DNA from 3 places in the Bradyrhizobium sp. NDS-1 genome. Region 3 is predicted to be linked to each of the others. Evidence: predicted binding sites of a transcription regulator. Region 3 holds the regulator's gene; each other region holds the start of a gene.

Region 1 (10,255 bases), 640 kb from region 3:
ACGAGCCCGGCATATTTCCCGATCGGCAAGGGTTTGCCGAGCAGATAACCCTGCACGCCGTCGCAGCCCTCCTTGGCGAGGAAGGCGAGTTGCTCGATCGTCTCGACGCCCTCGGCGATGATCGACATTTCGAGGCCGTGGCCGAGATCGATCACCGCACGGACGATCGCCGCCGATTGCGGGTTGCGACCGAGATTGACGATGAAGGCGCGATCGATCTTGATCTTGTCGAACGGGAACGCTTGGAGATAGCTCAGCGAGGAATAGCCGCTGCCGAAATCGTCCATGGAGATCCGCACGCCGAGCGCCTTCAGGCGGCGCAGCAGCGCGAGGCCCCGGTCGAAATCTTCGATCAACACGCCCTCGGTGATTTCCAGCTCGAGCCGGCCGGGCGCAAGGCCGGTCTCGATCAGGATCGAATGGACGAGGCCGACCACGTCGCCGTGCATGAACTGCGCCGGTGACAGATTGACCGCGACCTGGAGCGGCTTCGGCCAGGACGCCGCCTCGCGGCAGGCTTCGCGCAGGATCCACTCGCCCATCTCGACGATCAGGCCGCTCTCTTCGGCGATCGGGATGAATTCGACCGGCGAGACCTGGCCGCGCACCGGATGCTGCCAGCGTGCCAGCGCCTCGAAGCCGATGATCTCGCTCTCGGCGACGCTGTCACCCGCGGCCCCCTGCGGCTGGAACGCGAGTGAGAGCTCGCCGTTCTTGATCGCCATCGACAGGTCCTGGTGCAGCACGCGGCGGTCGCGGATCTGGTGATCCATCTCCGGCTGGTAGAGGCTGATCGTACCGCGGGACTTCTGCTTGGCACGGAACAGCGCTGCACCGGCATTGGCGAGCAGCGCGGCGCCATCGCTGCCATTGTGCGGGAAGACCGCCATGCCGGTGGTGGCGCCGGCGCGAACCGCCCGGCCGTCGATCTGGAATTCCTTTGCGACGGCCTCGCCGAGCTGCTGCGCCAGTGCAAGGCCCGCGTCCGGCTGCTTGCCGTCGATGATGAGGCCGAATTCGTCGCCGGACAGACGCGCCACCACGCCGCCACGCGCGGAGTCCTGAAGCCGCTGGGCAACCTCGATCAGGAGCTTGTCGCCGAGCGCGTGGCCGAAGACGTCGTTGACCTCCTTGAGGCCGTCGAGGTCGACACAGAGGACGGCGAACTCCTCGCCGGTGCCTTCGCAGGCCTCGATCATCTGGGTCAGTGCCTGAAGGAAGGCAGCACGGTTCGGCAAATCGGTGAGGCCGTCATGATAGGCCATGTGCGCCATGCGCGACTCGGTCTGCCGGCGGTCGGTGACGTCCTCGTGGGTCTTGATCAGATATTGCGGCTCGCCGGCGTCATTGAGCACGGTGGCGCGGCGGGTCAGGAACAGCCGCAGGCCGTCCTTGGTGGAGATCGGATGCTCCTCGGTGATCATCCCCCGCTTCTTGATCGCGGCCTCGTCGCGCGCGATGATCAGCTTGGCTTCCTTGGGGTTGAAGATGTCGGACGCGGTCAGGCCCGTGGCCTCCTCGCGCCGGCGGTTGAGGATCGTCTCCGCGCTGCGATTGGCGAGCAGATAGCGGCCGTCCTTGACCTGCTCGACGATCAGCGCCACCGGAATGTTGTCGACCACCAGATCGAGGAACTTCTTGGCGCTCTCCAGCTCCTTCGAGAGCACGCGGCGGTCAGTGATGTCCTCGAACACGAGCATCAGGAATTCGGGCTTGTTGTTCTCGTCGCGGACCACGATCCGGATCGAGGCGACCATGCGCCGCTCGCCGCCACGATCGACCTCGAATTCATTGCGGAATTGACCGTCCGGCGAATTGAGCGCCGCGCGGTCGGTCGCTTCGATGGTGGCCGCCGAGACGGGCGCGAACAGCTCGCGCGCATTCTTGCCGACGACATAATCCCGCGAGAACCCCCAGAACCGCTCATAGGCGCTGTTGGCGAAGATATAGCGGCCGTCCTCGATGTTCTTCGCGGCCACGCAGGCCGGCACGTTGTCCAGCACCGTTTCGAGGAACTGCTTGGTCGAGGCGAGCTGTCGCGACAGCTTGCGCTGCTCGCTGACGTCGAGATGTGTCGCCACCGAGCCGCCGTTCGGCAGCACGAAATATTTTACCAGGATGGCCCGTCCATCCGGCAGTTCCGTGATCAGACCGTTGGTGCTTGCCGCTTTCTCGTAGAATTCCTCGTCGGAGGCGAGGCCGAGCACGCCGCGCCTGCGTCGCAGCTCGAGGAGCTCGTGGCCACTCATGTTGGTCCAGACTTCCGAGCGCGTCAGGCCGTAAATCTCGAGATAGCGGTCGTTGCAGAAGATGATGCGGCGCTGCGCATCCGTCATCACCACGCCCTGATTGAGATTGTTCATGGCGGAGGAGACGAAGGCGTTGCGACGCAACTGCAAACGCCTGGTGCGGCGCAACGAGGAATGGATCCACAGCACGATCGCGGCAAGGAACGCGCAGACGACGATCCCCGCGATCAGGACTTCCCAGACCACGTTGGGATCCAGCTGACCCAGATAGCTCGACGCGGCGAAGCTGTCCGACAGCGCAAGGGCGCGCGCGGGCGCAACCGTGCCGGCCAGGCACACGACGGCCTGCACAGCAATCAGTAGCGTGCTGCCCTCGTGCCAGTTCTTCTCAGCCATCAGCCACCCGCGATTTCAACGTCGGATTGTCTGGCTTCACGGGTTTGGATCGGGTAAACGCCTGTACGCGCAACAGAAAAATGTGACGTAAAATACGGCAATTGCCCTGACATGATAAATTCTTCCTTAACGGAAAACGCCTCCGCGCCATTCGCCCCGGACCTGATGCCAGCGGACGTCCTGCACAACCATGGATAGGGTCGATTGCGTCGTCATCGGAGCCGGCGTGGTCGGGCTCGCGGTGGCCCGAAAGCTGGCGCAGGCCGGGCGCGAGGTCATCGTGCTCGAGGAGGCCGAGGCGATCGGCACCATCACCTCGTCGCGCAACAGTGAGGTGATCCATGCCGGCATCTACTACCGCGCCGGGAGCTGGATGGCGCGCATGTGCGTCGACGGCAAGCACGCGCTCTACCGCTACTGTGCCGAGCGCGGCATCCCGCACAGGAATTGCGGCAAGCTGATCGTCGCGACCAGCCCGCAGGAGACCGAGAAGCTGCAATCGATCAAGGCGCATGCCGAGGCCAATGGCGTGCTCGACATGCAGCTGCTCACAGGCGAGGCGGCACGCACGCTGGAACCGGCGCTCGCCTGCGATGCCGCGCTGCTGTCGCCGTCGACGGGCATCATCGACAGCCACGCCTACATGCTCTCGCTGCGCGGCGAAGCCGAGGCATCAGGCGCGGCCTTCGCGTTTCACACCCCGCTGATCCGCGCCAAGGCAGCGAACGGCCTCGTCGAAATCGAAGCCGGCGGCGAAGCGCCAATGACGCTGCAATGCAGCCTCCTCGTCAACGCTGCGGGGCTCTCGGCGACGAATGTGGCACGCAACATCGAGGGCATGCCGCTGGACCGGATTCCGCCGGCATACCTCGCGAAGGGAAACTACTTCAGCTGCAATGCCAAGGCGCCGTTCTCGCGCCTGATCTACCCGGTGCCCGAACCAGGCGGGTTGGGGGTGCATCTGACGCTGGACATGGCAGGCCAGGCGCGCTTCGGCCCCGACGTCGAGTGGATCGAGACGATCAATTACGAGGTCGACGCCTCACGCGCCGAGCGCTTCTATCCGGCGATCCGCAGATACTGGCCGACACTTCCCGACGGTGCATTGATGCCGAGCTATTCAGGAATTCGGCCGAAGATCGTGCCGCCCGCAGTGGCGACGCAGGACTTCCTGATGCAGGGCCCGCGCGACCATGGCGTGGCAGGCCTGGTCAATCTGTTCGGTATCGAATCGCCGGGACTGACGTCGTCGCTCGCGATCGCCGATCACGTCGCCGAGCTCGCAAACATCTAATCGCGCAAGGATCTTTGCAAGGTGTGCACCTTGCCGCAGGGATGAGCGCAAAGGCTCTCATCCCTGCGAAGGTACGATCAACTCTACGCTGTTACGGGGGGTTACTAGTGGAGCGTGTCGCCGTGCCTCAGACGCTCGATCTGGTCCTTGACCATCAACTTCCGGCGCTTCAACTCAACAATTTGCAGGTCGTCTGTTGAAAGGTGCACGAGAGCTTCGTGCAATTCGTTTTCGAGAAGTTTGTGCTTCCGCTCCAATTCAACGAGATGTGCCTGAATTGTCATTCGAAACCTCCTCGGTAGGGTTGAACCTCAGGATTCGATCCGGACAACGAAGTCTACATCACCGATTCGTTCTGTCGATGGGTATCCGTCATCGCAGCTTCATTTTTGAAAATTCATATGTAACGAAGCGTGAGTAAGGGAACCGCGCGGGAAAAATCCATGATATCAATGCGCTTGCGCGGCACCTCAGCGCCCTGCAGAAATATGTTGCGGGAGATCGACGAGCGAGGGTTGCAGATCGCTTGCGGTCACGCCGCGCAAGGACGATAATTTCCACAGGGCATCCACAGCCTTAGTCTCACGCCATCGGTTTTCGGCCACCGCAGACATGACCAATGAAGACGAGCGTGAGCTCGAAGCCGAGCTCACCCGGTTGCAGCAGGAACACCGAGATCTCGATGCGGCAATCGATGCACTGCATCAATCGCCCGCCCCCGACCTGTTGCGGCTGCAGCGTTTGAAGAAGCGCAAGCTGTTGTTGCGTGACCGCATCGCGTTCATCGAAGACCAGATTACGCCGGACATCATCGCCTGATCCGTGAGCGGCTTCGCGGCTCCCGCCACATGAATCCGCTTGACTCGAAAAGAACAAAATAGGAACATTTGGGCACCCCGGCGCCTCCAGGAAACGCCCAGAACAATTGACAAGGACAACGCAGATGTCGGCAACCGCCCTTCTCGACAACAGCCATTATGAACAAGCCTGCGATCAGGCGATCGCGATGTGCGATGGCAATCTGCGCAGCACCATCAAGGCGCTGATCATGGCCAACGAATACCTGGAAGCAGAGCTGGAAGAATTGCAGGCGGCGATTTCCGCCGGCTGCATCCCGGACGCCTCACGCAGCAAGATGCGGAGCAGGAGCAGCGCCGCCTGAGTTTCGAAGCGCGATGAGATCGCGCTTCTGTACTTAAGCATGATCCTGACGGGAAACCGCTTCACACTGTTCGCTGACGCGGCCCTTCGGGTCCGGATCATGCTCCACCGGAGCAACGCCATGTCGGACGTGACCTATTACGTTGCAATGCCCTTTTTGATCGATGCCGACGGCTCGCCTGTCGCTGGCGCAGCGGAAGAATGCCAGAGTTCGACGGCCGCGTTGCGGCGCGCCGAGATCTTATCGCGGGGTGCAGGCCATATCGGCGCGGTCGCCTTCAGCCGCAGCGGCGATCCCATGACCGGCGAATTCGGCGACGCCACGCTGCTGCGCAAATTCGGCAACGTGCCCGAAGATCTCGCCACGCTGTAAGGTTGATTGCTTGAGCATGATCCCGTCGGAACACCGCTTCACGCTGTTCGCTGACGCGGCCCTTCGGGTCCGGATCATGCGCTAGCTGCTGACCAGCCTGATCCGGGCTCGTGCCGCCGGTGCGCCTTGCGCACATACATGGCGGCATCCGCCTCCTCCAGGGCGCGGCCTGCGTCGGACTGCGCACCCAGCAGCGCGACCCCTGCGGAGGCGCCCGAGGCTACGTGCTGGCCGCGAAAGACAAAGGATAATTCGTCGACCGCCTGCTCAAACGCCGCGGCCTTCGCCTTGGCGTCGGTCTCGCTGAGATTCCAGAGCAGCAGCGCGAACTCGTCACCCCCGAGCCGGCCGACCACGTCGGAGGCACGAACCTGCCGTGTCAGCGTGGCGGCAATCGCCTTGAGCACTTCGTCGCCGGCGCCATGACCGAACGAATCGTTGATCGGCTTCAGCCGGTCGACGTCGAGCACGATCAGCGCCCCGCTGGCGCGGTAGCGCTTCATATAGGCGATGGCGCGCGCCAGCTCCCGCTCGAAGCCGCGCCGGTTGGGAATCTCGAGCAGGAAATCGGTGTCGGCCGCAGCTTCCAGTTCCGCGACCCGCCGCTGCGCCTCCCTGAGCTTGGTCCGCAAGCCCCGGATCGTCGCCCTGAGGCCGTCCTTGGCTCCACCATCGCCCGACGACGCGCCGCGCGCCTGCAGCTTCGCCGGACGCTTGGTCAGCCGCTTAGAGGCCGCTTTGGATCGGCCGAGGCTGGTCTTCCGGCCCTTCTTGGCCTTCGCAGCGCTCGCCCTTTTTGGTTTCTTCATGGGCATCCTGCTCAATTGAAGGCTTGCGGGGATTCACCAAGACAGGATAGTGGATTCCCTTCTCCTTGCCACCGCCTTGCGAGCCGCCGGCCGGAACCGTCAATCTGGCCTATCCTTCTGTTTTTCGGGCACAATAACGTCATGACCGCGCCGATCGCCATCATCATGGGAAGCCAGTCGGACTGGGACACGATGCGGCATGCCGCCGACACGCTCGGCGCGCTCGGCGTTGCCGCCGACACCCGCATCGTTTCGGCCCACCGCACCCCCGACCGGCTGTTTGCTTTCGCCAAGGGGGCCAAGGCCGCTGGTTACAAAGTCATCATCGCCGGCGCTGGAGGCGCGGCCCATCTGCCCGGCATGGCGGCGGCGCTGACCGAGCTCCCGGTGTTCGGCGTTCCCGTCGAATCCAAGACGCTCAAGGGCCTCGATTCGCTCTATTCGATCGTCCAGATGCCGGCCGGCATCCCGGTCGGCACCCTCGCCATCGGCAAGGCCGGCGCGATCAACGCCGCGCTGCTGGCAGCCTCCGTATTGGCCTTGTCCGACCCGGCCTTGTCCAATCGCCTCGCCGCCTGGCGCAAGGCTCAGACCGAGGCCGTCGCCGAGCGCCCGGAGGACAAGGCGTGAGCGATACCAGGCACGTGAAGCTGAAGCCCGGTGACACCATCGGAATCCTCGGCGGCGGACAATTGGGCCGGATGCTGGCCATGGCTGCGGCACGGCTCGGCCTGCGCTGCCAGGTGTTCTCGCCCGATCCGGACTCGCCAGCCTTCGACGTCGTCTTGAACGCGACCTGCGCCGAATATGCCGATGTCGAAGCGCTCGAACTGTTCGCGGGCGACGTCGACGTCATCACCTACGAATTCGAGAACGTGCCCGCCGCGGCCGCGATGGTGCTCGATGCACGCCGACCCGTGCTGCCCAACCGCAAGATTCTCGAGACCACCCAGGACCGGCTCGCCGAGAAGGATTTCGTGACGCGGCTCGGCATCGGCACTGCAGCCTATGCCGATGTCACCTCAGTGGCTTCATTGCGCGAGGCGATCGCCAGGATCGGACTGCCGGCCGTACTCAAGACCCGCCGCTTCGGTTATGACGGCAAGGGCCAGACCATCATCCGCGAGGGCGACGACATCGCCAAGGTGTGGACCAGCCTCGCCACGAAATCGGCAATCCTGGAAGCCTTCGTGCCGTTCGAGCGCGAGATCTCCGTGATCGCCGCACGCTCGATCACGGGCCAGGTCGAATGCTTCGACGTCACCGAGAACGAGCACCGCGACCACATCCTGAAGATATCGCGCGCGCCCGCCCCGATCCCGGATTCGCTCGCCGAGGACGCGCGCAGCATCGCCGGCAAGATCGCGAGGGCGCTCGACTATGTCGGCGTCCTCGCCGTCGAGATGTTCGTGCTCGCCAATGGCACCGGACCGAAGGTGCTGGTCAACGAGATCGCCCCGCGCGTGCACAATTCCGGGCACTGGACGCTGGACGGCGCCTCCGTCTCGCAATTCGAGCAGCATATCCGCGCCATCGCCGGCTGGCCGCTCGGCAAGCCGGTGCGCCACGGTGAAATCGTCACCATGACCAATCTGATCGGCGATGAGATCAACGATTACGAAAAATGGCTGACCGTTCCCGGTGCCACGGTGCACATCTACGGCAAAGGCGCGCCGCGCCCCGGCCGCAAGATGGGCCACGTTACCGAAGTCGGGCCGACGAAGAGCAAGTAGCAGGACCGCGGCAATCGCTGCGATCCCGCTTCGCGCGAAAGCGCTCTCTACGCCGTCTTCGCGCCTGCGACGACGCCTGACGGCTCCTCGCTGAGCCAGCGATAGATCACCCCGCCCAGCGCGCCACCGATCAGCGGCGCGACCCAGAACAGCCAAAGCTGCGCCGTCGCCCAGCCGCCGACGAACAGCGCCGGGCCCGTGCTGCGCGCCGGGTTCACCGACGTGTTGGTCACGGGGATGCTGACGAGATGGATCATCACCAGCGCGAGCCCGATCGCGAGCGGTGCGAAGCCGGCGGGCGCGCGGCCATGCGTGGAACCCATGATGATGAAGAGGAACATCATGGTCATCACCACTTCGGTGAGGAAACAGACGATCATGCTGTACTGGCCCGGCGAATGCGCATCATAGCCGTTGGACGCGAAGCCCTTGCTGACGTCGAATCCGGGAGCCCCGCTGGCGATGACATAGAGCAGCCACGCGGCCACGATCGCGCCGGCCACCTGGGCGATCACATAGGGCAGGATCTGCCCGGCGGGAAAACGGCCGCCTGCGGCAAGACCGACCGTGACCGCCGGATTGAGGTGGCAACCCGAGATATGGCCGATGGAATAGGCCATCGTGACGACGCTCAAGCCGAACGCGAGGGAGACGCCGACCAGGCCGATTCCGACCTGAGGAAAGCCGGCGGCGATCACCGCGCTCCCGCAACCTGCGAATGTGAGCCAAAACGTGCCGATGGCTTCAGCGGCGTATTTCTTGATATCCATGTGTCGTCCCCTACTTTCAAAGTTTCCGGAACAAGGCTCCGGAAACGGCCCCACACTTGGCGTCAAATCTCCCAAATCAGGGCCGCACGGAGGTATTTTGCCTTATTTAATGGCTGAACTTGGCCCAAATCCCCGCCTGGCCGGTGGACATCCCCCGTTTTGTCTGATACATCCGCGCCCTCAAGGTTAAGGGCTTGTGCGTTTCGCCATCCCCTTCGTCTTACCAGAATTCAAATCCGATCCACTGAAGAGGATGCCGCGTGCAGGTTCTCGTTCGCGATAACAATGTCGATCAAGCCCTCAAGGCGCTGAAGAAGAAGATGCAGCGCGAGGGAATTTTCCGCGAGATGAAGCTCCGCGGTCACTACGAAAAGCCCTCCGAGAAGAAGGCCCGCGAAAAGGCCGAAGCCGTGCGCCGCGCGCGCAAGCTGGCCCGCAAGAAGCTGCAGCGCGAAGGCCTGCTGCCGATGAAGCCGAAGCCGGTGTTCGGCGCCGGTCCCGGTGGCGACCGCGGCGGTCGTGGCGGCCCGGGTGCAGGTCCGCGCGGACCGCGCTGATCGACCTCGCGCGTTTAGCAAGACTTCAGTTTCCGATGACGCGGGCCTCTGGCCCGCGTTATTGTTTGTGAGCGGTGCCTTTCCGGGACGGGGCACGACCGATGCGGCGCTAAAGCGCGATGAAATAGGACAGATTGTCATCGCGCTTTAGTTTGTTGTCTGGGCATGATCTCTTCGGAACCGCTACACACTTTTCGCTGCGGGCCTTCGGGTCCCGATCATGCTCTAGCGCGAGCGAACCGTAGATGGCCTCCCCTTTCCCCGAGCGCGGCTTGGCACGGCTACGCCAGATCTGGCAGCGGCCGTTCGCGCTGGTTTTGATGGGGATCGCGCTGTGCGGCTGCTCCTTCGATCTGGGATCGCTGATGCCGGAGAAGGACAAGCCTCAGGAAGCTCCCAAGGCGGCCGCACCGGTTGAGAGCGCGGTGAGCACCGGCAACGTCACCGAGGCTCAGGCCCACACCGCGAAAGCCCAATCCCTGGCGAAGTCAGGCGAGACTGCGGCGGCACTCGACGAGTTCAATCGCGCCGTCGGGCTGGATCCCTATAATGCGCAGGCGCTCTATGGCCGCGCCCTGATCTATCAAGGCAATAACCAGCACGATTTCGCGATCGCCGATTTCACCGCGGCGAGCGGGCTCAACCCGCAGAAGGTCGAGCCCCTGCTCGGCCGCGCCACCAGCCATCTCGCGCTCGGCAAGGTCAAGGAGGCCGCAGCCGATCTGGATGAGGCCTCCGAGGCCGATCCGCACAACGCCCAGGTCTGGACAACGCGCGGACAGGCCTATGAACGGCTGGGCGACAAGGCCAAGGCGGCGGCGTCCTACACCAGGGCTGTCTCGCTTCGCCCACGCGACGATGCCGCGCGCAGCGGCCTCGCCCGCGTCGGCGGCTGACGATAGGGGCGCAACGC
Region 2 (10,255 bases), 2.8 Mb from region 3:
AAGCTCGTCAAGGACGGGGCGATCAGCGGCAAGTACGAACACGACATGGATACCTATTATGCCGCCACGCAGCGCGGGCTCAGCACCATCATCGAGGTTCGCGACGCCTTCTACGACAACGCCGAACAGATCCTCTCCGGTGCTTCTTCGTCCGCGCGGACCAGCTTCACCGTCGCGCTTGCAGGCCTTGCCGCCGTGTTGATCGCGAGCGTCGGGCTCATCGTGATGGTTCGCCGCCGCGTCTGCGCTCCGATCGTCAAGCTGACGACGCGGATGTCGCGGCTTGCGGAGGGCGAGGTTGCGGACAGCATCCCCGGCGCCGAGCGCTCCGACGAGATCGGGGCAATGGCCGCGGCCGTGCAGGTCTTCAAGGACAACATGATCCGGGCCGACCGGCTCGCGGCCGAGAAGCAGGCCGAGAGCGACGGCAAGATGCGGCGCGCGCAGGCGCTCGACGAGCTGACCCGCGCATTCGAAGCCAAGGTCACCGAGCTCGTCGGCGGCCTGTCTCGCGCCTCCTCGACCATGGAAAGCACCGCTCAATCGATGACTTCGACGGCGGCCCAGACCAACAGCCAGGCCGCGGTCGTCGCCGCCGCCTCCGAGCAGACCTCGACCAATGTACAGACCGTCGCCAGCGCCACCGAAGAGCTGACCTCCTCCATCTCCGAGATCGGCCGTCAGGTCGCACAGAGCACCGAGATTGCCGCCCGCGCGGTCGACAACGCGCGCCGCACCGGCGATACCGCCCGTACGCTCGCGGAGGGCGCCCAGAAGATCGGCGACGTCGTCACGCTGATCCAGAGCATCGCCGAGCAGACCAACCTGCTCGCGCTGAACGCGACCATCGAGGCCGCCCGTGCCGGCGATGCCGGCCGCGGCTTTGCGGTGGTTGCTTCCGAAGTGAAGTCGCTGGCGGGCCAGACCGCAAAGGCGACGACCGAAATCTCCGAGCAGATCACGGCGATCCAAACCGCGAGCGACGAAACCGTGGCCGCGATCCGCAACGTCGCCGACGTCATCGGCGAAATCGACCAGATCGGCACCGCGATCGCGGCGGCGATCGAGGAACAGGGCTCGGCCACCAAGGAGATCGCCCGCAGCGTCCAGGAGGCCGCCCGCGGCACCCAGGAGGTCAACACCAACATATCAGGCGTGCAACGCGCGGCCGACGATACGGGCGCCGCCGCGAGGGAAGTTCTGGTCGCCGCCGAGCAGCTCTCGACCCAGTCGCGCGATCTCGCCGGACAGTTCGACCGCTTCCTCGGCGAGGTCAGGGCGGCGTAGCGCGATTCAATACGGCGGCGCCTTGCGCGCCCGCTGGGCTTTCGCCGCTTCGATCCACCACGTCAGGTCATCAGCAAAGCGCGGGAACGAGCGTTCCAGTGCCTTGCCGCCCTCGCCGATCGGCTCGCCGTCCGCGGACAGGGTCTGCGCGATCGGGCCGACGCCGATGGTGCTCGACACCACCACCATGCCCATCTCCGAGAGCGTGCCGTGCCAGGCGGTAGCGGCGCGTGCGCCGGACAGGCGGCCGGCCGAATAGCTCACGATCGCCGCCGGACGCCAGAACCACTCTTCGAGGAAATGGTCGGTGAGATTCTTCAGGCCGGGCTGGATGCCCCAATTGTATTCGCCGGTGACGAAGACGAAGCCGTCGGCGCCGCGGATCTGTCCGGCGAGCTTTTCCAGCGCCTCGGGCGCCGAACCCTGAGGATATTCCTTGTACATGCGATCGAGCATCGGCAGGCCGATCGCCTTTGCGTCGATGAACTCGACGTCCTCGCCGCGGCGGCGCAGACGATCGATGACGAAGTTCGCAAGGCGGATGCCCATGCGATCGGAACGGTAGGAACCGTAGAGGACGAGGATGCGATTGCTCATGATGGTCGCATGCTACCACGTAACCGGCGCGCGCGGCGATTTCCTTTGTCGTGGCGTTTCGTGCGTGGGCGGTTCAGTGCGTCGCGCGATAGCTGGCCCGGCGCGGTATCGACCGGCATGCCAATCCTTCGGCCAGCACCTTCATGTCCTCATGCCGGCCGCTGCGAATCAGCCGCCCGAACTCGTCGGGTGAGAAAGGAAGACTTGGATCATCATCAATCGGGCGCCGCATTCGTGGACCGAAGAACCGCCGAACCAGGCTAGCCAGCCGCCGCATGTCAATTCCCTCGCGCCAGCAACAAACCTCTCAGTCTGCACATTGTTCCTCCCGCACCTCTGAGATTGCAAGAGGTCGCTGAGGACTCCGCACCAAAAAAAATCTCGGAGAATAATCTCCTCTTCGTCGTGCTCGTCGGCAAAACGACGTAGCGTACAAACTCCTGATTGTGCTCGCGGTCCGAGCGCACCGCGTTCGCGGCGAAGCCGTGGTCGGGCTAGCCCATCGCGACGCAGGTCACGATGACTTCGTCCTCCGGAATTCTCCGCGACCTCGCACACGACGTGAACATGCCAGGGCTCGATCTTCATCGACGACGGCGCGCGCTTGGCGCTCTCGATGATGACCTCGATCACCGCACGACCGGTTGCCGAGGCGGCGGGCAAAACCTATGCTAACCCGCAAGCAAGACCAAGAACCCTGGAGGAGCCGCCATGGCCGCGCCACTCGACCCCGTCATCGCCCAGATCATTCCGCTCATGCCGATGCGCGATCTCGCGGTCATGACACCGCAGAGCGCCCGTGATTCCTTGCGCCAGCTGGCTGCCTCGCGCGCCGCCATCCCGCCACCGCCGGTCGATCACGTGCAGGATATCAAGGTGAAAGGCGGCGTCGGCCCGCTCGACGCGCGTGTCTACCGGGTCGGCACCACGCCCGCGCCGACCGTGGTGTTCTTCCATGGCGGCGGGTGGGTTGCTGGCGATCTCGAAACCCACGACCGGCAGGCGCGCAATCTTGCGATCGAGACCGGCGCGGTCGTCGTCTCCGTTGACTATCGACGCCCGCCCGAGACGCGCTTTCCGGGCGCGTTCGAGGATGCCTTCGCTGCTGCAAGCGACATCTTCAACCGTGTTGCGGAATTTGGTGGCGATGCAAAACGCCTCGGCGTTTCCGGCGACAGCGCCGGCGGCAATCTCGCGGCGACCACCGCGATCGCCTGCCGGGACGCCGGCATCAAGCTCGCCGCGCAATTGCTGGTCTATCCCGTGACCGACGTCGTCGGCGCTTATGCCGATGCCCACGAGAACGCACGCTACCCCTCGCGCGCCGAGAATGCCGAGGGCTACTTCCTGACGCGCGCCACGATGGAATGGTTTTGCGGCCATTATCTCGCCGATCCCGCTCACGCCAGCGACTGGCGCGTCTCGCCGCTGCGGACGGCATCCCTCGCCGGTGTCGCCCCTGCGATCGTCACCACCGCCTGGTTCGATCCCCTGCGCGACGAGGGCGCGGCCTATGCGCGGGCACTGGAGGCGGCCGGCGTCCGCGTCAAGCACCACGAGGGCCCCGGCCTGATCCACGGTTATTTCGGCATGGGCGATGCCTCGGACGTCGCGCGCGCCGAGGCACAACGCGCACGCGCCGACTTCAAGGCGCTGCTCACGCGGGGGGTCTGATCTGCTAGGGCCCGTGCGTCCGCTGCGCGCCAGTGTGCCCCCAAGTCTCGTCCCAATCCTGGCCGGCGGCGTCGACGACGCGGCCGTCGGCTTCGAAGAACTTGTTCGGCACCTGGAAGATTGCCAGGATCAGGGCCCCGTCCGGACACCAGGCGGCATGCCGGCTGCCTGCCTCGCGCCAGATGAATTCGCCGGCTTTGCAGGCGATGCCCCGAGCGGGCCCCTCCTTGTCGACGAGCGCGCCTTCGATGACGTAACTCTGCTCGATGCCGACATGCTCGTGGTCGGGCAGCACCGATCCCGGCGCAAAGCGCATCAAGGCGGTCATCAGCCCCGTGCCGCGGTCGAACAGCAGCGTCTTGGCCTCGCAGCCGGGAAAGCGCGTCTTCTGCCAGTCCATGTTTTGCGGCTGAACCAGATGAGAATGCCGGTCGGTGGCTTCCTGGTCCTTCGGGATCGCGGCGTCCATCACGATACTCCTTCCATCTCGACCGCCGGAAGCTAGCAGGATCGTCCGGCTGGGTCAGCGAGCGGTGCAACACGCCGGACGAACGCCGATCGCGCGAAAATCGGCAGGCAAACCGGACGACCGGGCGCCATCCTGCTTGATTGCGCCACGATTCCCGGCTCCAATCCGCCCCGCCATTTCTGGTTCTGGGAGACACTCATGATGAAACGGATTTTCCTCGCTGCGGTCGTCGCCACCTTCGCGGCAGGCTCGGCCTTCGCGCAAGAAACCTGCGAGAGCAAGGCCGTCGGCAAGGACGGCAAGCCGCTGGCCGGCGCCGCCAAGACTTCGTTCCTGAAGAAGTGCAAAGCCGACGCCTGCACGCCCAAGGCCGTCAGCGCCGACGGCAAGCCGCTCGCTGGCGCCGCCAAGAACAGCTTCATGAAGAAGTGCGAAGTCAGCGCGTAAGGCGCTCCTTCCTTAGCGAACAAGACCGCCACGAACTCGTCATGCCCGGGCTTGTCCCCGGGCATCACGGAGGGAGTTAGTCCCGCCTGAACCGATAGTCGAACGCCCCATCCAGCGGCTTGATCCATCCCGCCGTCGGCGCCGGAAAATGCACCGGCAGGATCAACGTGTCGGTGTCCGCAACGGACGCGAAGAATTTTCGCCGTGAGGCCGCCGACTGCTTCGGATCCCAATCGGGCTTCGCCGACCAATCCGGCTCGCGGCACTGGATCTGGTGGTGCATCAGATCGCCGGCGACCACGGCGCGCTGGCCCTTCGACAGAATGTTCACGCAGCAATGGCAGGGCGAATGCCCCGGCGTCGGCGTCAGCGTCACGGTATCGTCGAGCGCGTAATCGTCATCCACCAGCAGCGCCTGCCCCGCTTCGACGATCGGCAGGCAATTGTCGCGAAACACGGTGCCGGGCGGATTGTTGCCCCTGGCATGCTCGGCCTCCCAGGCCGCATACTCGCCCTTGTGGAAGACGTATTTCGCGTTCGGGAACGTCGGCACCCAGCGGCCGTCGCGCAAGGTCGTATTCCAGCCGGTGTGGTCGATATGCAGATGCGTGCAGAACACGTAGTCGATCTGCTCGAAGGCGATGCCGAGCGCGAACAACTCGTTGCGCCAGCGTTCCTTGCCGGGGAAGTCGAACGGCGGCGGATGGCCCTTGTCCTCACCGGTGCAGGTGTCGACCAGAATGGTGTAGCGCGGCGTGCGCACCACGAAGGTCTGATAGGTGATCACCATCAAGCCGCGCGCGGCGTCGAACACCTCCGGCTCCATCGTCGGCAGATGGCGTTTGAACACGCCCTCGTCATAGGCGGGGAAAAAATCCTGCGGCCGCCGCCATGGCCCTTCCCGCTCGATCACCGCGTCGATGGTGATGTCGCCGATTCGGAGTTGTTTCATGGGTGTTCGCTCCCTTTTTTGTGAAAGCGTAGCGAACGGGCTCAGGGCATTCAAGGCGCCGAACGCAAAGAGCTTCGGCGGGCGTGCCGCAAATCAACCTCAAATAGCGGAGAAAATGACGGTGGAATGAGGAATGTCCGGTGGGCAGGAAATTGAAAATAACCGCGGCAATCATGGTTGCCGTCGCAGCTGGCATCTACGTCAACAACGCCAGCCTTCTGGCGCCGCATCCAGACGGCACGCCGGTGCTGCTCGCCCATCGCGGCATCGCGCAGCGTTTCGACGAGCGGGACCTGAAGAACGACACCTGCACGGCCGCGCGGATGTTGCCGCCGGCGCACGATTACCTCGAGAACACGCTGCGCTCGATGCGCGCGAGCTTCGAGGCCGGTGCGGATGTCGTCGAGCTCGACGTGCACCCGACCACCGACGGCGAGTTCGCCGTCTTCCACGACTGGACGCTCGACTGCCGGACCGACGGCAACGGCGTCACACGCGCGCAGAGCATGGCGAAGCTGAAGACGCTCGACATCGGCTACGGCTACACTGCCGACGGTGGCAAGTCCTTCCCGTTCCGCGGCAAGGGTGTTGGCATGATGCCGTCATTGTCGGAGGTGTTCGCCGCCTTCCCCGGCAAGCAACTGCTCATCAACGTGAAGAGCCGGGACCCCGACGAAGGCGACAGACTTGCCGCCGTGCTGAATACGCTGCCGGCCGAGCGGCGCCGGACCATCATGGTCTATGGCGGCAACGAGCCGATCGAGGCGATCCGTCGCCTCACCCCCGATGTCCGCACGATCTCGCGCGGGGCAATCAAGAGCTGCCTGACCCGCTATATCGGCTATGGCTGGACCGGCCTGGTCCCGGCAGCCTGCCGCAATGCGATGGTGCTGGTGCCGATCAACGCCGCTCCCTGGCTATGGGGCTGGCCCGATCGTTTCCTCGCACGCATGAACGGCGTCAACAGCGCGGTCTTCGCGCTCGGTCCCTACAGCGGCGGCGAGTTCTCTACCGGCATTGATACGCCGGAAATATTCGCGCGGTTGCCGCAAGGCTATTCCGGCGGCATCTGGACCAACGAGATCGAGGCAATCGCCAAGCTCGCAGGCGGGAGCCGAGATTAGCTCCGCAACCCCGGCGCCTCCTGCCCGGTCCGCGCGACATATTCCGTATAGCCGCCACCGAACTGGTGGATACCCTCCGGCGTCAGCTCCAGCACGCGGTTCGACAGCGTCGCCAGGAAATGACGGTCATGCGAGACGAACAGCATGGTGCCCTCGAAATCCGATAGCGCGTTGATCAGCATCTCCTTGGTGGCGAGGTCGAGATGGTTGGTCGGCTCGTCCAGCACCAGGAAGTTCGGCGGGTCGAACAGCATCTTGGCCATCACCAGCCGCGCCTTCTCGCCGCCCGACAGCACCCGGCAGCGCTTCTCGACGTCGTCGCCGGAGAAGCCGAAGCAGCCGGCGAGCGCGCGCAAGGAGCCCTGCCCCGCGGTCGGAAACGCGTATTCGAGCGACTGAAACACCGTCTGCTCGCCGTCGAGCAGATCCATCGCGTGCTGGGCGAAATAGCCCATCTTGACGCTGCCGCCGACCGCCACCGTGCCCTCATCAGGCTCGCTCGCGCCCGCAACGAGCTTGAGCAGCGTCGACTTGCCGGCGCCGTTGACGCCCATCACGCACCAGCGCTCCCGACGGCGGATCATGAAATCGAGCCCGTCATAGATGCGCTTCGATCCGTAACCCTTGTGCACGTTCTTGAGCGCGACGACGTCCTCGCCCGAACGCGGCGCCGGCGGAAAGTCGAACGCGACGCTCTGGCGCCGGCGCGGCGGCTCCACCCGCTCGATCTTGTCGAGCTTCTTGACCCGGCTCTGCACCTGGGCGGCGTGCGAGGCGCGCGCCTTGAAGCGTTCGATGAACTTGATCTCCTTGGCGAGCATCGCCTGCTGGCGCTCGAACTGGGCCTGCTGCTGCTTCTCGTTCTGCGCCCGCTGCTGCTCGTAGAATTCGTAATCGCCGGTGTAGGTCGTGAGCGATCCGGAATCGATCTCGATCACCTTCGAGATCACGCGGTTGATGAACTCGCGGTCATGCGAGGTCATCAGCAGCGTGCCTTCGTAATCGTGCAGGAATTTTTCCAGCCAGATCAGGCTCTCGATATCGAGATGGTTGCTCGGCTCGTCGAGCAACATCACGTCGGGACGCATCAGAAGGATGCGCGCCAGCGCCACGCGCATCTTCCAGCCGCCGGAGAGCTTGCCGACGTCACCGTCCATCATCTCCTGGCTGAAGCCCAGGCCGGACAGCGCCTCGCGCGCGCGGCCGTCGAGCGCATAGCCGTCGAGCTCCTCGAAGCGATGCTGCACCTCGCCATAGCGGGCGATGATCTCCTCCATCTGGTCGGCCTTGTCAGGGTCGGCCATCGCAGCCTCGAGCTCGCGCAGCTCGGCCGCGACCTCGCTGACGGGACCCGCGCCATTCATCACCTCGGCGACGGCGCTGCGGCCGCTCATCTCGCCGACATCCTGGTTGAAATAGCCGATGGTGATGCCGCGATCGGTCGAGACCTGCCCCTCGTCGGGCAACTCCTCGCCGGCGATCATCCGGAACAATGTGGTCTTGCCCGCACCGTTCGGGCCGACAAGGCCGATCTTCTCGCCCTTGTTGAGGGCGGCGGAGGCTTCGATGAACAGGATCTGGTGGCCGGCTTGCTTGCTGACGTTGTCGAGGCGGATCATGGGGTCTTTATGGGGGGATTTTTGCGTTGCAGCGTCATAGGCCATGGCGGGCGCCAGGGGAAGCCCGGCGGGGCACGGATTCCGGCTCGGCAGATGGCCGCGTCGGTCATACTGCGCTGCGACAGGCGCGTGAGTATCCGGCCATGTCGAGCGCGAACGGGACCGCCTGAGACCAACAATGCGACACCGGGGCGCTTGCCGGATGGCGGCAATGTGTCCAAACTCCGATCGAAGTCGCTGGAATGCGGCATACCTCCAGCGGTGATCAACGAAAAGCGCAGGCAAAGCGCGTTCGAACAACAACGCCGCCAGGGAGGACGTCCATGACTGCAAAGTCTGACAAGACCAGAACTACGCGTCGGAAGTTCCTGCTGACCGCCGGCGCGGCCGGCGCTGCCACCATCGCCATGCCGCAAGTCAGCCGGGCGCAAACGGCGACCCTGAAGATGCAGGGTTCATGGGGCAAGGCCGATGTCTTCAACGAGATGGCCGAAGATTATGTGAAGCGCGTCAACGAGATGGCCGGAGGCCGGTTGCGCATCGACTATCTCGTCGGCGGTTCGGTCGTGCACCCGTTCCAGGTCTTCGATGGCGTTCATGGCGGCCAGCTCGACGCTGCACACACGGTCACGGTCTACTGGTACGGCAAGCACAAGGCCGCCTCGCTGTTCGGGACCGGCCCGGTGTTCGGCTTCAACGCCAACGAAGGCCTCGGCTGGATCCACAACGGCGGCGGCAAGGAGCTGTTCGAGGAGCTCCAGACCAAGATCATGAACGTCAACATCAAGAGCTTCTTCGCCATGCCGATGCCGACCCAGCCGCTCGGCTGGTTCAAGAAGCCGATCACCAGCGACGCCGATCTCAAGGGCTTGAAGTATCGCACGGTGGGCCTGGCCGCCGACCTCTTCCAGGCGATGGGCGCATCCGTCGCCCAGCTACCCGGTGGCGAGATCGTGCCCGCCATGGAGCGCGGCGTGATCGACGGGTTCGAGTTCAACAATCCGACCTCGGACCGGCGTTTCGGCGCGCAGGATGTCGCCAAGAACTACATGATGGGCAGCCATCATCAGGCGACGGAATATTTCGAGATCATGTTCAACCGGACGAAATTCAACGCGCTGCCGAAGGAACAGCAGGCGATCCTGCAATACGCAGCCGAAGCCGTGTCCTCCGCCAACGAATGGAAGGCCATGGATTATTATTCGAAGGACCTGCAGGAGCTGATCAACAAGGACAAGGTCAACGTCCAGCGGACACCGAAGTCGGTGTTCGACGCGCAGATCAAGGCGTGGGACGGTCTGATCGCCCAGCTCGGCTCGGATCCGTTCATGAAGAAGGTCATGGATTCGCAGAAGGACTGGGTGCGCCGCGTGGTTTACTACAACATGAACAACGCGACGGACTACCGCGGCGCCTTCGAGCATCACTTCCCAGGGGTACTCAAGGTCTGAGCGCTATCGCTTCATTCGCGTGAGGCCGTACAGACGGGCGGCGTAGTCGAAGCGCCGCCCACGAATGGAGGGGGACGTCCGGATGTGTCGCTCGCAGCGAGCTCGGCTCGCATGACCAAATTTCTGTTCTTCATCGACGAGCTCAGCACGTGGGTCGGCAAGGCGTTCGCATGGCTGATTCTCGTCCTTACGCTGGCTGTCAGCTACGAGGTGTTCGTGCGCTACGTGCTGCGTGCGCCGACCACCTGGGCCTTCGACATCAGCTACATCACCTATGGCGCGATGTTCCTGATGGCGGGCGCATATACGCTCTCGCGCAACGGCCATGTGCGCGCAGACGTGGTGTACCGCCTCTGGTCACCGCGCACCCAGGCGACGATGGACCTCGTCCTGTACATCCTGTTCTTCCTGCCGGCGATCGCGGCGCTGATGTATTCAGGCTGGAACTACGCCCAGATGTCCGTGCGCTTCCGCGAAGTCAGCATCTTCAGCCCGGCTGGCGTGCCGGTGTTTCCGCTGAAGGCGCTGATCCCGCTCACCGGTTTCCTTCTGTTTCTGCAAGGGTTCGCTGAAATCATTCGCTGTGTGCTGTGCATCCGCACCGGCCGATGGCCGCAGCGCCTGCACGACGTGGA
Region 3 (10,255 bases):
CGAGAAGCTCTTGAGCATCGAGGCGACGGCATTGCGCGAGCACGAGCACTGCGCCTTGAGGACCTGTGGCTTGAACACGCGCACGCCGCGCTCGTGGAACAGGCGGAACAGCAGGCGTTCGCCGGAGAGCTCGGGATCGATCAGCTCGACGTCTTCGACCGTCTCGATCAGCGAGCGCGCTTCGACCCACGCGTCGTCTTCAGTGACGCTGTGCACCTCGACGCCATCCGGGGCGTCGCCGGGATGCAGATCGGCCTGCCGAGCGCGCTCCGGCGCCTTCGGCAGAAACTGCATCAGCATGCCGCCGGCGCGCCAGCGATGCTTGCCGCCGTCGCTCGAGCGCCACTCCTCGCCGACCGCGAGGCGCACGCGCGTCGGGATCTGCTCGGAGCGCAGGAAATATTCGTGGGCGGCGTCCTCCAGGCTGCCGCCATCGAGCGCGACGAGGCCCTGGTAGCGGCTCATGTCGGGCCCCTGGTCGATGGTCATGGCGAGATGACCGCGGCCGAGCAGCGCGCCGGAATTCATGCCAGATTCCCTGGCCTCGCCGAGACGCGCGGCGTCAAAGCGCGCATAGGCGCGCAGGCGATCCGGCGCCATGTAGTCGACGACCAGGAACGACACCGGGCCGTCGGTCTGGGCCTGCAGAATGAAGCGGCCGTCGAATTTCAGCGCCGTGCCGAGCAGCGTCGTCAGCACGATAGCCTCGCCGAGCAGCTTGCCGACCGGCGCGGGATAGTCGTGCTTGGTCAGGATCTCGTCGAGCGCCGGGCCAAGCCGCACCAGGCGACCGCGCACGTCGAGCGCATCGACCTCGTAGGGCAGCACGGCGTCATCGATCGAAACCGCCGATGGTGCGCGGACCGGGCCTTCGGGCCCGGCTTTCATGTCAGGAGATTGGGAAACCATGGCGGTCTATCTGGGGTCGGAGGTCGGGAAATGGAAGGGGGCGCGGGACGGCGTGTTCCGGATGCGAGTGGGTTGCACATCGCTACAGCAAACTCGGTGTCGTCCCGGACAAGCGAGCGCTGATCCGGGATCCATACCCACAGGGTCAGGTGTGGCGCGAGCTGGCAACCGCGAGTCCTCGCCAAATCACGTCCTGTGGCTATGGGTCCCGGATCGTCGCGCGCTTTTGGCGCGCTTGTCCGGGACGACGGCGGAGGGTGGCGCGGTCGCCCTCGCCACGGATTACTTCACCGCATCAAAGCACCAGGCCAAAATCCCCTTCTGCGCGTGCAGGCGGTTTTCGGCCTCGTCGAACACAACCGATTGCGGGCCGTCGATCACTTCATCGGTGACCTCCTCGCCGCGATGGGCGGGCAGGCAGTGCATGAACAGCGCGTCGGGCTTGGCCAGCGACATCAGCTTGCCGTTGACCTGGTAGGGCTTGAGCACGTTGTGGCGGTGCTCGCCCTCCTTGTCGCCCATCGACACCCAGGTGTCGGTGACGACGCAATCGGCGCCGCGCACGGCGGCTTCCGGATCGGTGCCGAGCACGATCGGCGCGCCGGTCGTCTTGATGAAGTCGCGCATCGCCTTTTTCGGCGCGAGCTCGGGCGGCGTTGCGACGTTGAGCTGGAACTTGAAGCGCTCGGCGGCGTGGGCCCAGGAGGCCAGCACGTTGTTGTCGTCGCCGGTCCAGGCGACCGTCTTGCCCTCGATCGGGCCGCGATGCTCCTCATAGGTCATGAGGTCGGCCATCACCTGGCAGGGATGCGAGCGCCGCGTCAGGCCGTTGATGACGGGCACGGTGGCGTTGGCCGCAAGCTCCAGCAGCGCCTCGTGATTGAGGATGCGGATCATGATGGCGTCGACGTAGCGCGACAGCACGCGCGCGGTGTCGGCGATGGTCTCGCCGCGCCCGAGCTGCATCTCGGCGCCGGTGAGCATGATGGGCTCGCCGCCGAGCTGGCGCATGGCGACGTCGAACGACACCCGCGTCCGCGTCGAGGGACGCTCGAAGATCATCGCCAGCGTCTTGCCTTCGAGCGGCTTGACCGGCTGCTGCGCCTTCTGCTTCGCCTTCATGGCGGAGGATGCGGCGAGCATGCGCTTGAGCTCCGACAGCGGGAGCTCGTTGATGTCGAGGAAATGTTTCGGCGACTTGCTCATCAGCTTGCCGCCCGCTTGGTCTGGCTGGACGAGATCGCAGCGCAGGCGCGCTCGAGCCTGACGACGCTGTCCTCGATCTCGGCTTCAGTGACGATCAGAGGCGGCAGGAAGCGCACGACATTGTCGCCCGCGCCGACCGTGAGCAGCTTTTCACCACGCAAGGCAGCCACGAGATCGCCCGACGGCACCACGGCCTTGATGCCGACCAGGAGGCCCTCGCCGCGCACTTCGCTGACGACATCGGGGTGACGGTCGATCACGGAGGCGAGCTTCTGCTTGAGCAGCAGCGACATTTTCTGCACGTGGTCGAAGAAGCCGGGCTCGAGCATGACGTCGAGCACGGCGTTGGCCGCCGAGATCGCCAGCGGATTGCCGCCGAAGGTCGAGCCGTGCGAACCGGGTCCCATGCCGGAAGCCGCTTCCGCCGTCGCCAGCACCGCGCCGATCGGGAAGCCGCCGCCGAGCGCCTTGGCCAGCGACATCACGTCGGGTGTGACGCCGGTGCGGCGATAGGCGAAGAGATCTCCCGTGCGGCCCATGCCGGTCTGCACCTCGTCGAAGGCGAGCAGCAGGCCCTTGTCGTCGCAGAGCTGGCGCAGCGCCTTGAGGAAGGCCGGCGTCGCGGCGCGCACGCCGCCCTCGCCCTGGATCGGCTCGATCAGGATGCCGGCGGTGTCGGGCCCGATCGCCTTCTTGACGGCGTCGAGGTCACCATGCGGGACCTGGTCGAAACCATCCATCGGCGGGCCGAAACCTTCGAGATATTTCGCAGAGCCGGTCGCTGCGAGGGTCGCCAGGGTGCGGCCATGGAAGGCGCCTTCGAAGGTGATGATGCGGTAGCGCTCGGGATGGCCCTTGGAGAAGTGATGATGGCGGACCAGCTTGATCACGCCCTCCAGCGCTTCGGCGCCGGAATTGCAGAAGAACACGAAGTCCGCGAAGCTCTCGTTGCACAGGCGCACGGCGAGCTTCTCGCCGTCCGGGCTCTGGAACAGGTTCGACATGTGCCACAGCTTCGTCGCCTGCTCCTGCAGCGCCTTGGTTAGATGCGGGTGGCAATGGCCGAGCGCATTCACGGCGACGCCCGAGGTGAAATCGAGATAGCGCTCGCCATTGGTCGCGATCAGCCAGCAGCCTTCGCCGCGTTCGAAACCGAGGTCGGCCCTGGCGAAAACGGGGAGCAAATGCGGCGCTGCGCTGTTAGTCATGACGGCCACTTGAATGTTGCGGACGGTGTGACGCGCGCATTGGGCAACGCACCATCGACCGGCCCGGAAAACGAAACGTGCCGCCTTTTAAGGGCGGCACGCGCGACTATCTTATGCCTGGCAAGACGGGTGTCAATGCCGCTGGGAAAGCCTCGGGAAACGCTGAATCCGTAGTCTTGCGGTGCCGATTTCGCGGGTTTTCACCACGGAACATGTGGAAGCGAGTCGGCGGACTCTTGCGCGGGAGTCACGCCATATTGTAGCGTTTGGATTGTCAGATACGACATCTCGTGCAGCGGTTCTGATCCCAAGAGTCCTCATGTACCGGCGTAAACGTTCGGGCGTCAGTGGCGCGCCCGGCGAGCCTTAAGGGATTCTGACGACACGGGTTTTTGAAGGCTTAGGCATTCGCTGCAAGGCCCCAGGATGGTTGGCCGGCAGCGAGGGAAAGGGTGCAATGACGGTTTTGACCTGGTCCGATGATCGCGTCGAGCAGCTGAAAAAGTTCTGGGAGGCCGGACTTTCGGCCAGCCAGATCGCAGCAGAGCTCGGCAATGTGACCCGCAATGCCGTGATCGGCAAAGTGCACAGGCTCGGTCTGTCCGGCCGTGCCAAAAGCCCTTCATCGGCAGCACCCCGGCCGCGCAAGGCGCGTCCCGCGCAGCACATGATGCGGGTGACCCGCCCCATTGCGCGCGGCAACACCGCGCTGGCGCAGGCCTTCGAGGTCGAAGTGGAGGCCGAACCGGTCACCTACGACAACGTGGTGCCGATGAGCCAGCGGCTGTCGCTGCTGGAGCTGAACGAGGCGACCTGCCACTGGCCGGTCGGCGATCCCTCGAGCCCGGATTTCTTCTTCTGCGGCGGCAAGGCGCTCTCCGGCCTGCCCTATTGCGCCCAGCACTCGCGCGTGGCGTATCAGCCCGCAGCGGACCGCCGTCGTGCACCGGCCAAGCCGAGCACGCGGTAAGTTAGCTGATTTGCTGACTGCAACGACGGCTGCCGTAGCGCGACGGCGCCTCAACCAACTCGGTGTCGTCCCCGCGAACGCGGGGAGCCATAACCACAGGGCGCAGATGTTGCGCTAGACGGTCACTCCGAGTCTTCGCCAAACCACGCCCTGTGGTTATGGGTCCCGGATCAGCGCTTCGCTTGTCCGGGACGACACTGAGTGTGTCGCCAGAATTTCCCAGAACCCCTTACGTCTGCTCCGCCTTCGCGAAGCGATCATCGAGCGCATAGCCCGCGCCGCGGACGGTGCGGATCGGGTCCTGCTCGCGGCCGAGATTGAGCAGCTTGCGCAGGCGGCCGATATGGACGTCGACGGTGCGCTCGTCGATGTAGATGTCGCGGCCCCAGACGCTGTCGAGCAGCTGCTCGCGCGAGAACACGCGGCCGGGATGCTCCAGGAAGAACTCCAGCAGCCGGTATTCGGTCGGTCCGAGATCGATCGGCCGGCCCGAGCGCGCCACGCGGCGCTTGTCGCGGTCGAGCTCGATGTCGCCATAGGCGAGCACGGTGGCTAGCCGCTCGGGACTGGCGCGCCGCAGGAGGCCCTTCACGCGCGCCAGGAGCTCCGGCACGGAGAACGGCTTCACGATGTAGTCGTCGGCGCCGGTCGCAAGGCCACGTACGCGCTCGCTCTCCTCGCCGCGCGCGGTGAGCATGATGATCGGCAGTTGCTTGGTCTCGGGACGGGTGCGCAGGCGGCGGCACAGCTCGATGCCTGACAGGCCGGGCAGCATCCAGTCGAGCACGATCAGGTCGGGAATGTGCTCCTTGAGGCGGGTGTCGGCGTCGTCGCCGCGCATGACCGTCTCGACGTCATAGCCGTCGCCTTCGAGGTTGTAGCGAAGAAGCTCGGTGAGAGCTTCCTCGTCCTCAACCACCATAATGCGTGCGCCCATGGTGTCGTCGCTCCTTGAGGTCTTCAGCTATTCGGGATCGTCGTGGCGAAGTTGGTCATGTCCCCCTTCGGCCGCTTGTCGGTGATCGCCTGGCCCTCGATCATGTAGAACACGGTCTCGGCGATGTTGGTGGCGTGGTCGCCGATCCGCTCGATGTTCTTGGCGCAGAACATCAGATGGATGCAGAACGAGATGTTGCGCGGATCCTCCATCATGTAGGTGAGGAGCTCGCGGAACAGCGAGGTGCAGATCGCGTCGACTTCCTCGTCGCCCTTCCACACCGCCATCGCCGCCGGCAGATCGTGCGCGGCGTAGGCGTCCAGCACCGACTTGACCTGCTGCTGCACGAGGTCGGTCATGTGCTCCAGGCCACGGAACAGTTTCAGCGGATGGAAATCCGTCTCCAGCGCGGCGACGCGCTTGCCCATGTTCTTGGCGAGGTCGCCGATGCGCTCGAGGTCGGTCGCAACGCGCATGGCGCCGACGATCTCGCGCAGATCGACCGCCATCGGCTGACGGCGGGCGATGGTGAGCACGGCGCGCTCCTCGATCTTCTTCTGCAGCGCGTCGAGTTCGGTGTCGATGGTGACGACGCGCTGGCCGAGCGCGACGTCGCGGCGGATCAGCGCGTCGACGGATTCGACGATCATGCGCTCGGCGATGCCGCCCATCTCGGCGACCAGTCGGGTGAGCTCCTGGAGGTCGGTGTCGAAAGCCTTTGCGGTATGTTCAGTACCCATGTCCCGTCTCCTCAGCCGAACCGGCCGGTGATGTAATCCTGCGTGCGCCGGTCGGTCGGCGACGTGAAGATCTTGCTGGTGTCGTCGAACTCGATCAGCTCGCCGAGATACATGAAGGCGGTCTTGTCGGAGACGCGCGCCGCCTGCTGCATGTTGTGGGTGACGATTGCGATCGTGTAGTTCTCGGACAGTTCCTGGATCAGTTCCTCGACCTTGGCGGTCGAGATCGGGTCGAGCGCCGAGCAGGGCTCGTCGAACAGGATCACTTCGGGCCGCACCGCGACGGTGCGGGCAATGCACAGGCGCTGCTGCTGGCCGCCGGAGAGCGACAGGCCGGAGGCGTTGAGCTTGTCCTTGACCTCGTTCCACAGCGCGCCGCCGCGCAGCGCCTTCTCGACGCGGCCGTCCATCTCGGACTTCGAGATCTTCTCGTAGAGACGGATGCCGAACGCGATGTTCTCGTAGATCGTCATCGGGAACGGCGTCGGCTTCTGGAACACCATGCCGACCCGGGCGCGCAGAAGATTGAGGTCGAGCCTGGGGTCGAGGATGTTGGTCTGGTCGAGCATCAGCTGGCCGGTAGCGCGCTGGCCCGGATAGAGATCATACATCCGGTTGAAGATGCGCAGCAGGGTCGACTTGCCGCAACCGGACGGGCCGATGAAGGCCGTGACGCGGTTGGTGCCGAGCGCCAGATTGATGTTCTTCAGCGCATGGTGCTCGCCGTAGTAGAAGTTGAGGTTGCGCGCGGTGACCTTGGCGGGTGCCTCGGGCAGCGGCTGCGAGCCGGGATGAACGGTCGGCGCGCTCACGGAAACAGACATTTCACTCATTTTGCAGTCCTCTCGGCGCCGATGATGCGCGCGCCAATGTTCAGGGCAAGCACGGTCAGGGTGATCAGCAGCGCGCCGCTCCAGGCGAGCTGCTTCCAATAGGCGTAGGGGCTCTGGACGAAATTGTTGATGGTGACCGGCAGGTTGGCCATCGTCTTGTCCAGGCCGAGGCTGAAGAACTGGTTCGACAGCGCGGTGAACAGCAGCGGCGCGGTCTCGCCGGCGACGCGGGCGGTGGCGAGCAGCACGCCTGTGATGAGGCCCGCGCGTGCCGCGCGATAGGCGATGCGCTTGATCACCAGCGAACGCGGGAGACCCAATGCGCTGGCGGCTTCGCGCAACGGATTCGGCACCAGCAGCAGCATGTCCTCCGTGGTGCGCACCACGACCGGGATGACGATGACCGCGAGTGCCAGCGCTCCCGCGAGCGCCGAGAAGCCGCGCATCGGCACCACCACCGCGCCATAGATGAACAGGCCGATGATGATCGAGGGCGCCGACAAGAGGATGTCGTTGATGAAGCGGATCACCGAAGTCAGCCTGTCGTTGCGGCCGTACTCGGCAAGATAGGTGCCGGCGAACAGGCCGAGCGGCGCGCCGATGCCGACGCCGAGCACGGTCATGATGATCGAGCCGACGATGGCGTTGCGCAGGCCGCCTTCGGTCGAGCCGGGCGGCGGCGTGTCGGCGGTGAAGACCTGGAGGTTCAGGCCAGCCAGGCCGTTGTAGAGCAGCGTGATCAGGATCAGCGCGAGCCAGGTGACGCCGAAGGCGGCCGCGGCGATGCAGAGCCCGCGGATGACGATGTCCTTGCGGCGGCGGCGCGAATAGATCGGATTGAGGGCCATGACGTCAGTTCCCCGCTTTCTTGTCCAGCCGCATCAGCATCAGCCGCGCTGCGGCCAGCACGAAGAACGTCAACACGAACAGCAACAGGCCGAGCAGGATCAGGCCGGACTGGTGCAGGCCGTCGCTCTCGGCGAACTCGGAGGCGATCGCCGCCGAGATCGTGGTGCCGGGCGCGAAGATCGACGAGGAGATGCGGAACGAATTGCCGATGATGAACGTCACGGCCATGGTCTCGCCGAGCGCGCGGCCCAGCGCCAGCATGACGCCGCCGATGATGCCGACCCGGGTGTAGGGGATCACCACGCTGCGGACGACTTCCCAGGTGGTGCAGCCGACGCCGTAGGCGGCTTCCTTCAGCACCGGCGGCACCGTCTTGAACACGTCGACCGAGATCGAGGTGATGAAGGGCAGCACCATGATGGCGAGGATCAGCGCGGCGTTGAACGTGCTGAGATAGGACGGGGGACCTGCGAAGATCGCCCCGAGGACGGGAACGCCGTCGAAGACGCTGATCATGAAGGGCTGGAAGCTGTTGGCCAGGAACGGGCCCAGCACGAAGAAACCCCACATGCCGTAGATGATCGAGGGAATTCCGGCGAGCAGCTCGACCGCCATGCCGATCGGCCGGCGCAGCCATTGCGGACAGAGCTCGGTGAGAAAGATCGCAATGCCGAGACCGACCGGAATGGCGATCAGCATCGCGATGAAGGAGGTGACGAGCGTGCCGTACATCGGCCCGAGCGCGCCGAGCACGGGCGGATCGGCCGACGGCGCCCAGCGCTGCGTCCACAGGAACGACACGCCGTATTCCTTCATCGCCGGGAACGCCCCGACGACCAGCGAAATGATGATGCCGCCGAGGATCAACAGCACCGAGATCGCGCTCAGCCGCGTGATCCAGTAGAAAGTGACGTCGCCGAGCTTGAACGCGCTCAAGGCCTTGGCGCGGTCATACGGTCCGGCATCGTCGATTACATCGCTCTGAACGGCCATCTCTGCCACGCCGATCCCCTGTGCCCGTTTTATATACGCTTGCTGTCGGTCTTGTTGCTGGTCTTGCGCTCCGGATGCGACGCGATGCCGATCCGGAGCGCAGGTCTCTCGAGGTCCCGGGCGGTGCCCCGGGACAAGAGCGCGTTAGCTCTTGATCTCGGCAGCCCAGGTCTTCTCGATCTGCTTCACGACCGTGTCGGGCATCGGGATGTAGTCCAGCTCTTCGGCCATCTTGTCGCCCTTCTCGAAGGCCCACTTGAAGAACTTGATGGCCTCCTGGGACGCCGCCTTGTCGGTCGCATCCTTGTGCATCAGGATGAAGGTCGCGCCGGTAATCGGCCACGATGCTTCGCCCGGCTGGTCGGTCAGGATCACATAGTAATTCTTGGATCCAGCCCAGTCAGCGTTGGCTGCCGCAGCCTGGAAGGCCCCGACGGTCGGCTGCACGGTCTTGCCAGCCTTGTTGATCATTGCGCCGTAGGTCAGCTTGTTTTGCTTGGCATAGGCATACTCGACGTAACCGATCGAGTTCTTGGTCTGGCTGACATTGCCTGCGACGCCTTCATTGCCTTTGGCACCAACGCCCGTCGGCCACTCGACCGCAGTACCGGCACCGGCCTTCGTCTTCCACTCGGCATTGGATTTCGAAAGAAAATCGGTCCAGATGAACGTCGTGCCGGAGCCGTCCGACCGGCGCACGACGGTGATGGCATCCGAGGGGAGCTTCACATTGGGATTGAGCTTGGCGATCGCCGGGTCATTCCATGTCTTGACCTTGCCCAGGTAGATGTCGCCCAGCAACTCGCCGGAGAAGACCAGCTCGCCCGGCTTGATTCCCTCGAGATTCAGGACGGGCACCAACGCACCCATCGCCTGCGGCCATTGAATCATTCCGTCCTTCTCGAGTTGCTCAGGCTTGAGGGGCATATCGCTGGCGCCGAAGGTCACGGTCTTGGCCTGGATCTGCTTGATGCCGCCGCCTGAGCCAATCGACTGGTAGTTCAGACCATTGCCGGTCTCTTTCTTGTAGGCGTCAGCCCATTTGGAATAGAGCGGGAACGGGAACGTCGCACCTGCACCGGTGATGTCGGCGGCAAAGGCCGCCGTCGCCGACGCGGCGACCAAGCCGGCGGCAACGATCGTTTTGAGGAAATTCATGCTGGTCTCCATACAGGGGAGCGAAGCGCCATCCGCGCCCGATCGCGCTCCCCACGCCGCCCCCTTTAGGTGCGGTCGGCTGTGCTTTTACGAAGGTTTCGTGACAGTCGGATGACAGGATCAAGCAGTTGATATCGCTTGATTTTCAGACCTGCGCCGGAGGCTTCGGTTGGGGAAAACAGGCACTGAAAGTGGCGCCCTGCCGGGGCACGCTCTCGATCAAAAGCCGGCCGCGGTGACGGTTAAGAATATGTTTCACCAGCGATAATCCGAGCCCGGTCCCGCCTTGCGAGCGACTGTCGCCGACATCGACCCGGTAGAACCGCTCGGTCAGCCGCGGCAGGTGCTCGGGCGCGATGCCGGGGCCGAAATCCCGAACCAGGATCCGGATTTCCTGAGTTCCGTCAGCGGCCGCGCCCGAGGTCAGCGACACGATGACGCGTCCGCCGGAG

What was found. The regulator PhoB, encoded in region 3, activates phosphate uptake and scavenging genes when phosphate is short. The targets are predictions, from matches to a motif close to TGTCATNNANCTGTCAT.
Region 1: the regulator PhoB is predicted to act here: its motif matches at 4,310-4,326, upstream of RX330_RS31340 (YdcH family protein).
Region 2: the regulator PhoB is predicted to act here: its motif matches at 5,542-5,558, upstream of RX330_RS21510 (glycerophosphodiester phosphodiesterase family protein).

The regions. Positions count from the first base shown of each region.
Region 1 covers NZ_CP136628.1:6,717,481-6,727,735, forward strand. The annotation lists gene RX330_RS31330 (EAL domain-containing protein) at 1-2,645, opposite strand, end outside; gene RX330_RS31335 (NAD(P)/FAD-dependent oxidoreductase) at 2,836-3,939, shown strand; gene RX330_RS31340 (YdcH family protein) at 4,044-4,223, opposite strand; gene RX330_RS31345 (YdcH family protein) at 4,552-4,758, shown strand; gene RX330_RS31350 (hypothetical protein) at 4,883-5,101, shown strand; gene RX330_RS31355 (hypothetical protein) at 5,222-5,473, shown strand; partial or broken gene RX330_RS31360 (GGDEF domain-containing protein) at 5,555-6,282, opposite strand; gene purE (5-(carboxyamino)imidazole ribonucleotide mutase) at 6,424-6,912, shown strand; gene RX330_RS31370 (5-(carboxyamino)imidazole ribonucleotide synthase) at 6,909-8,015, shown strand; gene aqpZ (aquaporin Z) at 8,063-8,785, opposite strand; gene rpsU (30S ribosomal protein S21) at 9,046-9,342, shown strand; gene RX330_RS31385 (tetratricopeptide repeat protein) at 9,588-10,238, shown strand.
Region 2 covers NZ_CP136628.1:4,538,362-4,548,616, forward strand. The annotation lists gene RX330_RS21480 (methyl-accepting chemotaxis protein) at 1-1,287, shown strand, start outside; gene RX330_RS21485 (NADPH-dependent FMN reductase) at 1,294-1,884, opposite strand; gene RX330_RS21490 (alpha/beta hydrolase) at 2,596-3,558, shown strand; gene RX330_RS21495 (cupin domain-containing protein) at 3,563-4,027, opposite strand; gene RX330_RS21500 (hypothetical protein) at 4,226-4,474, shown strand; gene RX330_RS21505 (MBL fold metallo-hydrolase) at 4,551-5,426, opposite strand; gene RX330_RS21510 (glycerophosphodiester phosphodiesterase family protein) at 5,567-6,550, shown strand; gene RX330_RS21515 (ABC-F family ATP-binding cassette domain-containing protein) at 6,547-8,169, opposite strand; gene RX330_RS21520 (TRAP transporter substrate-binding protein) at 8,493-9,620, shown strand; gene RX330_RS21525 (TRAP transporter small permease subunit) at 9,732-10,255, shown strand, end outside.
Region 3 covers NZ_CP136628.1:7,360,398-7,370,652, forward strand. The annotation lists gene RX330_RS34440 (Hsp33 family molecular chaperone) at 1-909, opposite strand, end outside; gene argF (ornithine carbamoyltransferase) at 1,192-2,115, opposite strand; gene RX330_RS34450 (aspartate aminotransferase family protein) at 2,115-3,323, opposite strand; gene RX330_RS34455 (GcrA family cell cycle regulator) at 3,781-4,293, shown strand; gene phoB (phosphate regulon transcriptional regulator PhoB) at 4,523-5,230, opposite strand; gene phoU (phosphate signaling complex protein PhoU) at 5,254-5,970, opposite strand; gene pstB (phosphate ABC transporter ATP-binding protein PstB) at 5,982-6,803, opposite strand; gene pstA (phosphate ABC transporter permease PstA) at 6,800-7,651, opposite strand; gene pstC (phosphate ABC transporter permease subunit PstC) at 7,656-8,645, opposite strand; gene pstS (phosphate ABC transporter substrate-binding protein PstS) at 8,790-9,803, opposite strand; gene RX330_RS34490 (ATP-binding protein) at 9,949-10,255, opposite strand, start outside.